Regions from separate parts of the Bradyrhizobium sp. LA6.8 genome, predicted to be linked through region 1. Evidence: predicted binding sites of a transcription regulator. Region 1 holds the regulator's gene; each other region holds the start of a gene.

The links. Region 1 encodes PhoB, which activates phosphate uptake and scavenging genes when phosphate is short. Its sites were predicted from a motif close to TGTCATNNANCTGTCAT; they were not measured.
Positions count from the first base shown of each region.
Region 2: ABIA90_RS16140 (glycerophosphodiester phosphodiesterase family protein) is a predicted target of PhoB. The motif match lies at 1,598-1,614, and genes of this name have one in related genera.
Region 3: ABIA90_RS38125 (toxic anion resistance protein) is a predicted target of PhoB. The motif match lies at 1,798-1,814, and genes of this name have one in related genera.

Region 1 is NZ_JBEPQQ010000016.1:49,915-53,937, reverse strand. Features, by position in the region: gene pstB (phosphate ABC transporter ATP-binding protein PstB) at 1-665, shown strand, start outside; gene phoU (phosphate signaling complex protein PhoU) at 677-1,393, shown strand; gene phoB (phosphate regulon transcriptional regulator PhoB) at 1,409-2,116, shown strand; gene ABIA90_RS43585 (GcrA family cell cycle regulator) at 2,353-2,865, opposite strand; gene ABIA90_RS43580 (aspartate aminotransferase family protein) at 3,322-4,023, shown strand, end outside.
Region 2 is NZ_JBEPQQ010000003.1:523,726-527,748, reverse strand. Features, by position in the region: gene adh (aldehyde dehydrogenase) at 7-1,524, shown strand; gene ABIA90_RS16140 (glycerophosphodiester phosphodiesterase family protein) at 1,730-3,082, shown strand; gene pdhA (pyruvate dehydrogenase (acetyl-transferring) E1 component subunit alpha) at 3,337-4,023, shown strand, end outside.
Region 3 is NZ_JBEPQQ010000011.1:93,874-97,896, forward strand. Features, by position in the region: gene ABIA90_RS38120 (substrate-binding domain-containing protein) at 1-605, opposite strand, end outside; gene ABIA90_RS38125 (toxic anion resistance protein) at 671-1,729, opposite strand; gene ABIA90_RS38130 (tannase/feruloyl esterase family alpha/beta hydrolase) at 2,037-3,698, shown strand; gene ABIA90_RS38135 (MDR family MFS transporter) at 3,853-4,023, opposite strand, start outside.

The sequences.
Region 1 (4,023 bases):
GCGTCACGGCGTTCATCGGCCCGTCGGGCTGCGGCAAGTCGACCCTGCTGCGCATCTTCAATCGGATGTACGACCTCTATCCGGGCCAGCGCGTCACCGGTCAGCTCATGCTCGACCAGACCAACGTCCTCGACCCCAAGCTGGACCTCAATTTGCTGCGCGCTCGCGTCGGCATGGTGTTCCAGAAGCCGACGCCGTTCCCGATGACGATCTACGAGAACATCGCCTTCGGCATCCGCCTTTACGAGAAGATCTCGAAGTCCGAGATGGACGACCGCGTCGAGAAGGCGCTGCGCGGCGGCGCGCTGTGGAACGAGGTCAAGGACAAGCTCAACGCCTCCGGCCTGTCGCTCTCCGGCGGCCAGCAGCAGCGCCTCTGCATCGCCCGCACGGTCGCGGTGCGGCCCGAGGTGATCTTGTTCGACGAACCCTGCTCGGCGCTCGACCCGATCTCGACCGCCAAGGTCGAGGAGCTGATCCAGGAGCTGTCCGAGAACTACACGATCGCGATCGTCACCCACAACATGCAGCAGGCGGCGCGCGTCTCCGACAAGACCGCTTTCATGTATCTCGGCGAGCTGATCGAGTTCGACGACACCAGCAAGATCTTCACGTCGCCGACCGACCGGCGCACGCAGGATTACATCACCGGCCGGTTCGGCTGAGGAGACGGAACATGGGTTCTGAACATACCGCAAAGGCCTTCGACACCGACCTCCAGGAGCTCACGCGCCTGGTCGCCGAGATGGGCGGCATCGCCGAGCGCATGATCGTCGATTCCGTCGACGCGCTGATCCGCCGCGACGTCGCGCTCGGCCAGCGCGTCGTGACCATCGACGCCGAGCTCGACGCGCTCCAGAAGAAGATCGAGGAGCGCGCCGTTCTCACCATTGCGCGCCGCCAGCCGATGGCGGTGGATCTGCGCGAGATCGTCGGCGCCATGCGCGTCGCGACCGATCTCGAGCGGATCGGCGACCTCGCCAAGAACATGGGCAAGCGCGTCGCGGCGCTGGAGACGGATTTCCATCCGCTCAAGCTGTTCCGCGGCCTGGAGCACATGACCGACCTCGTGCAGCAGCAGGTCAAGTCGGTGCTGGACGCCTATGCCGCGCACGATCTGCCGGCGGCAATGGCGGTGTGGAAGGGCGACGAGGAAGTCGACGCCATCTGCACCTCGCTGTTCCGCGAGCTCCTCACCTACATGATGGAGGATCCGCGCAACATCTCGTTCTGCATCCATCTGATGTTCTGCGCCAAGAACATCGAGCGCATCGGTGACCACGCCACCAACATCGCCGAGACCGTGTTCTACATGATCGAGGGCCAGGCGATCACTGACAAGCGGCCGAAGGGCGACATGACGACCTTCGCCACGACGGTCCCGAACACTTAAGGAGCGACGAACACCATGGGCGCACGCATTATGGTGGTTGAGGACGAGGAAGCTCTCACCGAGCTTCTCCGCTACAACCTCGAAGGCGACGGCTATGACGTCGAGACGGTGATGCGCGGCGACGATGCCGACACCCGCCTCAAGGAGCACATCCCCGATTTGATCGTGCTCGACTGGATGCTGCCGGGCCTCTCCGGCATCGAGCTGTGCCGGCGGCTGCGCACCCGGCCCGAGACCAAGCAGCTCCCGATCATCATGCTCACCGCGCGCGGCGAGGAGAGCGAGCGGGTGCGGGGCCTTGCGACCGGCGCCGACGACTACATCGTCAAGCCGTTCTCGGTGCCGGAGCTGCTGGCACGCGTGAAGGGCCTGCTCAGGCGCGCCAGCCCGGAGCGGCTCGCCACCGTGCTCGCCTATGGCGACATCGAGCTTGACCGCGACAAGCGTCGCGTGGCGCGTTCGGGCCGGCCGATCGATCTCGGCCCGACCGAATATCGCCTGCTGGAGTTCTTCCTGGAGCATCCCGGCCGCGTGTTCTCGCGCGAGCAGCTGCTCGACAGCGTCTGGGGCCGTGACATCTACATCGACGAGCGCACCGTCGACGTCCATATCGGCCGCCTGCGCAAGCTGCTCAATCTCGGCCGCGAGCAGGACCCGATCCGCACCGTCCGCGGCGCGGGCTACGCACTGGACGATCGCTTTGCGAAGGCGGAGCAGGCGTAAGCTCGGTGAGCTGCGGCCACAGTCTCGGTGTCGTCCCGGACAAGCGTAAGCGCGGGTCCGGGACACCCACCGCGAGTGATTATTGTGCCAAAAGGTAACTCCGAGTCCCCGTAGCCACATCTTGCGGTGGTTAAGGGTCCCGGATCTGCGCGCGTTTGAGGCGCGCTTGTCCGGAACGACATCGGATTTGTTGAGCCGCCATCGTGTGACGGCTCCTTTCCGAGCTCAGAACGACCTCAGCGCGGACCCGGCTTCACCGGCGCGCGCCGGCGATCGGCCGCGGGCTGATACGCCACGCGCGAGTGCTGAGCGCAGTAGGGCAGGCCGGAGAGCGCCTTGCCGCCGCAGAAGAAGAAATCCGGGCTCGAGGGATCGCCGACCGGCCAGTGGCAGGTGGCCTCGTTCAGCTCCAGCAGCGACAGCCGCTGGCTCATCGGCACGACGTTGTCGTAGGTGACCGGTTCGGCCTCGACCTCGACTTCGAAGGCCTGCGCCAGCGCGGTGTTGCCGCGCGCGATCGGGCGTGTCACCCGCATCATGTGCTGGGCGGGGCGCGCCTTGCGCGGCCGCGGCGCTGCCGACGAAGGGCTCTTGGCGCGGCCCGACAGGCCGAGCCGGTGCACTTTGCCGATCACGGCATTGCGGGTCACATTGCCGAGTTCAGCGGCGATCTGGCTGGCCGAAAGTCCGGCCTCCCAGAGCTTTTTCAGCTGCTCGACGCGATCATCCGACCAGGTCAAAACGGTCATTGCACCCTTTCCTTCGCCGGCGCCTGCCATCCTGGCGGCCGCACGGCGAATGCCTAAGCTTCGAAAAACCCGTGCCGCCAGAATCCCTTAAGGCTCGCCGGGCGCACCAGATGCGCCCGAACGCTTACGCCGGTACATGAGGACTTAGAGGATCAGAACTGCTGCACGAGATGTCGTATCTGACAAGCCAAACGCTACAATATGGCGTGACTCACGCGCAAGAGTCCGCCGACTCGCTTCCACATGTTCCGTGGCGGAAATACGCAAAATCGCCACCGCAAGACTACGGATTCTGCGTTTCGCGAGGCTTTCCGGGCGGCATTGACACCGGTTTCACCAGGCATAAGATAGTCTCGCGTGCCGCCCTTAAAAGGCGGCACGTTTCGTTTTCCGGGCCGGTCAATGGTGCGTTGCGCAATGCACGCTCACACCGTCCGCAACATTCAAGTGATCGTCATGACTAACAGCGCAGCGCCGCATTTGCTCCCCGTTTTCGCCAGGTCCGACCTCGGTTTCGAGCGCGGCGAAGGCTGCTGGCTGATTGCGACCAATGGCGACCGCTATCTCGATTTCACCTCGGGCGTGGCGGTGAATGCGCTCGGCCATGCTCATCCTGCGTTGGTCAAGGCGTTGCAGGAGCAGGCCACCAAACTCTGGCACATGTCGAACCTGTTCCAGAGCCCGGACGGCGAGAAGCTTGCCGCGCGTCTGTGCAATGAAAGCTTCGCGGACTTCGTGTTCTTCTGCAATTCCGGCGCCGAAGCGCTGGAAGGTGTGATCAAGCTGGTCCGCCATCATCACTTCTCCAAGGGTCATCCGGAACGTTACCGCATCATCACCTTCGAAGGCGCCTTCCACGGCCGCACGCTGGCAACGCTCGCCGCGACCGGTTCGGCAAAATATCTCGAGGGGTTCGGCCCGCCGATGGACGGCTTCGACCAGGTCCCGCATGGCGATATCGAAGCCGTCAAGAAGGCGATCGGTCCGCAGACCGCCGGCATCCTGATCGAGCCGATCCAGGGCGAGGGTGGCGTGCGTTCGGCAACGCCCGCCTTCCTGAGGGCGTTGCGCCAGCTCTGCGACGAGAAGGGCCTGCTGCTCGCGTTCGACGAGGTGCAGACCGGCATGGGCCGCACCGGCGATCTGTTCGCGCATCGC
Region 2 (4,023 bases), on a different contig from region 1:
TGATCAATGAACAAGGTGGAATTCCTCGGCGTCACCCAGCATCCCTTCGCCGAACGCTATGACAATTTCATCGGCGGCAAATTCGTCGCGCCAATCTCCGGCAGGTACTTTGACAACGCCTCGCCGGTGAACGGCCAGATCGTCTGCAAGATCGCGCGTTCCGATGCGCAGGATGTCGAGGCCGCCCTCGATGCGGCGCACGCCGCCAAGGGCGCCTGGGGACGCACCAGCGTCGCCGAGCGCGCCGCGATCCTGAACCGGATTGCCGACCGGATGGAAGAGAATCTGGAGCGCCTTGCGATTGCCGAGACCTGGGACAACGGCAAGCCGATCCGCGAGACCCGCGCCGCCGACCTGCCACTCGCGATCGATCATTTCCGCTATTTCGCCGGCGTGGTGCGCGCACAGGAAGGCTCGATCGGCGAGATCGACCACGACACCATCGCCTATCATTTCCACGAACCGCTCGGCGTGGTCGGCCAGATCATCCCCTGGAACTTTCCGCTGCTGATGGCGTGCTGGAAGCTCGCGCCGGCGCTCGCCGCTGGTAATTGTGTCGTGCTCAAGCCCGCCGAGCAGACGCCGGCCTCGATCATGGTCTGGGCCGAGATCATCGGCGATCTCCTGCCGCCCGGCGTCCTCAACATCGTCAACGGCTTTGGCCTCGAAGCCGGCAAGCCGCTCGCGTCCAGCCCGCGGATCGCGAAAATCGCCTTCACCGGCGAGACCACGACGGGCCGGCTGATCATGCAATATGCCAGCCAGAACCTGATCCCGGTCACGCTGGAGCTCGGCGGCAAGTCGCCGAACATCTTCTTCAACGACGTCACCGCCGAGGACGACGACTTCTTCGACAAGGCGATCGAAGGTTTTGTGATGTTTGCGCTGAACCAGGGCGAGGTCTGCACCTGTCCGAGCCGGGCGATTGTCCACGCCGACATCTACGACCGCTTCATGGAGCGGGCGCTGAAGCGCGTCGCCGCGATCAAGCAGGGCGACCCGCGTGCGGCCGACACCATGATCGGCGCGCAGGCATCTAGCGAGCAGCTCGCCAAGATCCTCTCCTATATCGACATCGGCAAGCAGGAGGGCGCCAAGGTGCTGGCCGGCGGCGGTCGTGCCGAGCTCGGCGGCGATCTTTCCGGCGGCTTCTACGTCCAGCCGACGGTGTTCGAGGGCCACAACAAGATGCGAATCTTCCAGGAGGAGATCTTTGGTCCCGTCGTCTCGGTCACGACCTTCAAGACCGATGACGAAGCGCTCGCGATCGCCAACGACACGCTCTATGGCCTGGGAGCCGGCGTCTGGAGTCGCGATGCCAACCGCTGCTACCGCTTCGGCCGGGCCATCCAGGCCGGCCGGGTCTGGACCAACTGCTACCATGCGTATCCTGCGCATGCCGCGTTCGGCGGCTACAAGCAGTCGGGCGTCGGTCGCGAGACCCACAAGATGATGCTCGATCACTACCAGCAAACCAAGAATCTCCTGGTCAGCTACAGCCCGAAGAAGCTTGGCTTCTTCTGATCGGGCAAGATCTGATTGGGCAAGATCTGATGGGGCAGGAGAGGGCGGCGCAATCTTGCGCTGCCCTCTCCGTCGTCATCCGTCTGTCAGAGTCTTGAGACAATACGACAGCGCCGACCGCATTCGGTTCGGCGCCTGCGCATTCGAAGCGATGCCGGGCAAAGACGGAGGCTTGGTGATGCGGAACAGTCGTTCAGGACGGACAATGGGTGTCGCAGCGATGTTGTTCGGCGCGGCGGTGCTGCCGCTGTCGATGGCCTTTGCACAGTCCGGCCCGGCGCCAGCTGGTGCCAAGCCCTTTCTGACCGTCGATGGAAAGGCGCCACTGGTCCTTGGACATCGCGGCCTGCCGGGCCTGGTACCTGAAGAGACCGAGGCGTCGTACGACCTCGCCGCGGCGCTCGGGACCGATGCACTCGAAGAGGATTTGCACCTGACCAAGGATTGCGTTCTGGTCGTGCGTCATAACCCCTGGCTGAGCGACAACACCAACATTGCCGAGGTGGCGAAGACCAATGCGGCCGTCGCCGCCCGCAAGCGCACCGTGCCCGGTGTGCGCGTCAAGGCCCCGTCGGCCACCGGCGTGCCTGCCGACTACCTGACGGATCTGAGCGACCCGGCCGATCCCAAATCGGTGCTGAAGTCGCTGATCGTGGACGGCGAGGATCATACCAACGATTGGTCGATCAGCGATTTCACCATGGCCGAGCTGAAGCAATGGATCGGCGGCACCACCTATGACGCGGCCAACGAGCGGCCGAAAGTCTTCAACGGCAAGCTCCCGATCATCAGCTTCCAGGACGTCATCGACATCGCCAAGGTCAAGAGCAAGGAGACTGGGCGGACCATCCTCGTCTATCCCGAAACCAAGAACCCGACCTGGAACAATGCCCAGGCGATCGCCAATGGCTGCGGCGCGGCCGGCAGCCATCCGCTCGAGGATGCCCTGATCAAGATCATCGGGGATAACGGCCTCAACACCAAGGACGCTCCCATCCTGGTCCAGAGCTTCGAACCCGGCAGCCTGAAATATATGCGCAGCCACGGCCTTCAGACGCGGCAGGTCCAACTCGTCGACGGCAACGGAATCGACTTCAAAACCGGCAAGGTTCTCCTCAACAACATCACGAATTCGCGCCCGTTCGACTGGACGGTTGCGGGCGAGGCGCGCTTGTACGATGCGATACTGAAGCCCGAGGGGCTTGCCGAGATCAAGACCTATGCCGAGGGCATCGGTCCCTGGAAGGCCTATATCGTTCCGCTCAAGATCGCGCCGTGGAAGGACAGCAACGCCGATGGCACGCCCTATAAGGGATCGACGCCGGAGGCTTCGACGCAGGACGCGACCAGCCTTGTCGCGGACGCGCACAAGCTCGGTCTTTTCGTCCATGTCTTCACGTTTCGGAACGAGAAGAAGTATCTTGCCGCCGATTATCGCGGCGACCCGAGCCTTGAATATCTCAAATTCTACCGGCTCGGCGTCGATGGGGTCTTCAGCGACTTCACGCATACCGGCGTTGCCGCCCGTGCGGCCTATTTGCGCGAGTTGGGCTGGTAAGGCTGGCACGGCGAATCGGACGCGCGTGGGATTTCGGATACAAGACAGCGTGTCCGATTTCTCTGCGTTGGCTGCTCACGTTCCCTTCGCTGACCGGTGAGCTAAAGTTGCCCGATCGGCGCCAAAGGTTTTGCAAAGTTTCGGTCACGTTGCAGTGCGGCATAATGAAAGTCGCGCCATGCCGCCGCGGTCCTTTCCAAGGGCGTTTGACTTGGGTTAGAGAGGGCTGAAGTTTTCTCTGACCCGGAATTCCCATGGCCGCACCCAAGAAAGCCGCCGCAAGCACTCCACAGGACAAGACCGACGGCGGTTCGCCCCCGGAATTCACCAGAGAGCAGGAGCTCAAAGCGCTCCGCGACATGCTCCTGATCCGGCGGTTCGAGGAAAAGGCCGGCCAGCTCTACGGCATGGGCGCGATCGGCGGCTTCTGCCACCTCTATATCGGCCAGGAGGCCGTGGTGGTCGGCATGCAGATGGCCCTGAAGCAGGGCGATCAGGTCATCACCGGCTATCGCGACCACGGTCATATGCTCGCCACCGGCATGGAGGCCAACGGCGTTATGGCCGAGCTCACCGGCCGGCGCGGCGGCTATTCCAAGGGCAAGGGCGGCTCCATGCACATGTTCAGCAAGGAGAAGCACTTCTACGGCGGCCACGGCATCGTCGGCGCCCAGGTCTCGCTCGGCACGGGTCTGGCCTTCGCCAACCACTATCGTGGTAACGACAATGTCAGCGTCACCTATTTCGGCGACGGCGCGGCCAACCAGGGCCAGGTCTATGAGAGCTTCAACATGGCGGAGCTCTGGAAGCTGCCGGTGATCTACGTCATCGAGAACAACCGCTACGCCATGGGCACCTCGGTGTCGCGTGCTTCGGCGCAGCAGGATTTCTCCAAGCGCGGCGCGTCCTTCAACATCCCCGGCATGCAAGTCGACGGCATG
Region 3 (4,023 bases), on a different contig from region 1:
CCCGCGCTGCGCTCGACGCCCTTCAGCAATCCGCGCGCCGTCGCCAGCACTTCGGGCTTGTCGAGATCGCCGGCCTCGATCAAATCGGGCTTGCCGATGCCGGCCGCCAGCATCGCAAGATAGGCGGCGGCGCCCGAATTCGACTGCGTCGCCGACGTCATCAGGAATTTCAGCTTGCCGCCCTCGACGGCCGCGAGGATGTCCTTGGCCGTCACCTTGGCGCCGATCCAGCCCAGTGCCTGCGCCTTGGACCGGCGCACGCCGAGAATGACCGGCATCTGCACGATCGACTTGACCATCTTCACGCGCCGCGTCGTGTCGAACATGTCGATCCAGATCGAGGCGGCCGGCCAGACGGCGTCGGCGCCGGGATCGCCGGCCTTCAGTGCGAGCGCGATGTCGAGCGAGCCCTGATAGCGCATGGTGCAGGTCGCGCTACGCGACTTGCAGAACTCCTGCACCAGCGGCTCGAGGATGTCGTTCTCCGAGCCCGAGAGAATTGTGAATTGCGGCCCCGGGCCGCCGCAGCCCGACAGCAGCGCGGCCATCAGCGGCACGGCCGCAAGCAGCACCAGCGGGCGCCGCAGGAAACGGAAAGTTCTCATGCGCGTGCCTTCATGCCGCAGTTCTTATGCAGACGCTTCATCGAGAAACCGTTGCGTGAGGCTCATCAAGGCGTGGCCTTGGAGATCGCGGACTTCAATTCGTCCGTCAGCTCTGCCATCCGATGCTCGATCTCGGCGCGCTTGTTGCGGCCCTCTTGCTGCACCGAGAGCACGCCCGCAATGGTGTCGATCAAATCCCGGTTGGTCTTCTCCAGGGTCTGGATGTCAACGATGCCGCGCTGCGACTGCTTCTCGATCTCGATCGCCTGGGTCTTCATCATCTCGGACGCCTGGCGCATCATCTCGTTGGTCGCGTCCGTGATGGTCTTCTGCAGCTCCAGCGCCGATTTCTGCCGGTTCAGGCCGAGCAGCAGGATCATTTTCTGCTTCCACACCGGGATCGTCAGCTCGGTGGTGGCCTGCAAATTCTCGATCAGCGTCTCGTCGCCGGACTGAACGATGCGGATCTGCGGCAGCTGCTGGATGCCGATCTGGCGCGCCTGCTGGAGATAGAAGACGCGCTTCTCCAGCCGGTCGAGCGCCTGGACCGCGTCCTGATAGGTTTGCGCGGCGAGCATGGCGTCGCTGCCGGCAGCTTGCGCTTTCGCGCTCCGCTCCATCTCGATGAGCTTGCCGCCGCGGAACTCTTCGGTGAAGGCCTTGCCGGCGGCGATATGGGCATCGAGCTGGCCGAGCGCGCCTCTTGTCTGTTCGTAGAGGTCGTCGAGCAGGGCGATGTCGCGGCGCAGGACTTCCTTGTTGCGGTCGAGATCGACGCAGACCCTGTCGATCTGCGAGGCGACGTCGTTGAACTGTTCGGTGAAGCGGCGCAGCCGCGCCTCGGCCGACGAGAACAGGCGGGTGAGAAACCCCTTGTCCTTGAGATCGGCCGGATCGAGCCCGCGTGCCTTGCCGAGGATGTCGGTCAGGAGCTTGCCGGTGGCGCCGAGCTCACGGTTCTGGGTCTGGGCGAGAATGCGGTCGGCGAATTCGACCACCGAGCGCTGCGCGCGCTCGCCGAACGTCACGAGGCGCGACCGGTCCGAAATGTCGATCTCGGACTTGATGCGTGCGACCACAGAGGCATCCGTCGGTAACGCCGGGACATTGATCGTTTCGCTCACCACTTGCTCCTTGTTCTGCACGGTCATGCATAGCATGCCGACGAGACAGGCAGGTAACCCCAGGTCGTATGACAGATTGATGACAGCCTGTGGATTGGTCGGTCGCGAGGCTTTCCGAGTTCGGGGCAGGGGCAAGATTTCCCATGGAATTCATATCTCTATGGGCCCGTGGGGCGGCCGGGCTGGTGAGCAGGGGCGATGTTTCCGTTGATGGCGATCGCGGCGCGTGTCGCGGCGATTGACGGCCAGCAATCCGACGCATTGAATCGACCGTCTGAACGATAACAAGGCAGCAGGGATGGAAACGATGGCGCGCAGGATTGCGAAGCTGAGTGTGTGGCTTGCCGGCGCCGTGGCCGCGATGAGCGCGAGCAGCGCGTTCGCCGCGACGCTGGCGGAGGATGCGGACACGGTCTGCAAAGGGCTCATCGGCGGCGCCGATGCCGTGAAGATCGATTCCGCGACATTGCTGGCGCCGACACAACTGGCTGTTGCCGAACGCGGGCCGACCCCGTCGGGGCGCGTCACGCCCGCCAATCCCGCCTTCTGCAAGGTGCTCGGCCATATCGACCCCATTGATCCCAAGGCGCCGCCGATCAAATTCCAGGTCAACCTCCCCGTCGAATGGAATGGGCGCTCCGTCCAGTATGGCGGTGGCGGCTTTAACGGCGTGCTGATCACCGGCCTTGGGCTGCCGCCGGCCCATCCGTTCGACAAGCCGTCGCCGCTGGCGCGCGGTTTTGTCACCTACGGCACCGATTCCGGCCATGAGTCCAGGCCGGGCGAGCCGCCGCAGGTCTTCGCACTCAACGACGAAGCCTTCGAGAATTTCGCTCATCGCGCCTACAAGAAGGTGCGGGACGCAGCGGTCGCGCTGATGGAGCGCGCCTACGGCAAGAAGCCGGGAAAAATATACTTCATGGGCTCGTCCGAGGGCGGCCGCGAAGGCCTCACCATGGCGCAGCGTTACCCCGACGATTTCGACGGCATCTTCGCCCGCGTGCCCGTGATCAACTGGGTCGGCCTGCAGCATGCCGGTACGCGCTCGGGCCTTGTGACCATGGGCGAGGGCTGGATCAATCCGGCGCAGGTCAAGCTCTTTGCCGATGCGGTGCGCACTGCCTGCGACAAGGCCGACGGCTCCGATAAGACGCTGGTGCACGATCCCGTGGCCTGCAAGGCCGTGTTCAAGGTCGAGACGTTGCGCTGCGAGGCCGGCAAGGCCGGCGATCAGTGCTTGACCGAGGCGCAGATCAAGGCAGTCAGCACGCTGCATGGGACCTACAAATTCCCGTTCGTGCTCGCCAATGACCTCGATGACTATCCGGGCTGGGGCGTCTCGGGCGAAGACACGCCGGCGATCGGTCCGACCGGCGGCTGGTCCGCGTGGTGGCTCGGCAGCGCGCCGCCGGCGCAGCCGCCCGCACCCAACAACGGCATCGCCTGGATCTACGGCGCCGGCGGCATTCAATATGTGTTCGCGCGTGATCCCAAGCTCGACGTCACCACCTACAAGGTGGAGGACCACAAGGCGCGGCTGATTGAGGTCTCGAGCCTGATGGATTCAACCGACCCCGATCTCGGCCGTTTTCGCGGCCGCGGCGGCCGGCTGATCATGCTCGAACACATGGCGGACTATGCGCAGAGCCCCTATGCCGGCATCCGCTATTTCGAGAGCGTCGAGCGCAAGCTCGGCAAGGCCGAGACGGCGGAATTCGCGCGGCTCTACACCGCGCCCGGCGTCGACCATGTCGGCTCCGGCGCGCCGGCCAATGTCGACATGCTGAGCGCGTTGGTCGACTGGGTCGAGAAGGGCAAGGCGCCCGGCGATCTGGAGGTCTCTGAGCAAAAGGTCGAGGCGCCGTCATTTGCCGTGTTGCGCGCGATGCCGCTGTGCCGCTGGCCGTCCTGGCCGCGTTACAAGAGCGGCCCGGTCACGGAGGCGTCCAGCTTCACCTGCGCGCCGTGAGGCGGCTCTTCACCTCTCCCCGCTTGCGGGGAGAGGTCGGATCGCTCTTGCGATCCGGGTGAGGGGGTACAGGTCCCCCGACGATCTCACGTGTGGAGAGAGGCCCCTCACCCCGACCTCTCCTCGTAGGGACGGGGAGAGGGGGAAGAAGAGCCTAATGCGCCGGCCCACCGGCCGCCTTCACGCGCTGGGTCAGCACCACCGCGATCGCGGCGATCACCAGCACGATACCGATCACCGCAAACGCATCGGAATAGCCCATCACCAGCGCCTGGCGTTTCACCGTCTTGCCGAGCGCGATGATGGCCTGCTCGCGCGCGGCGTG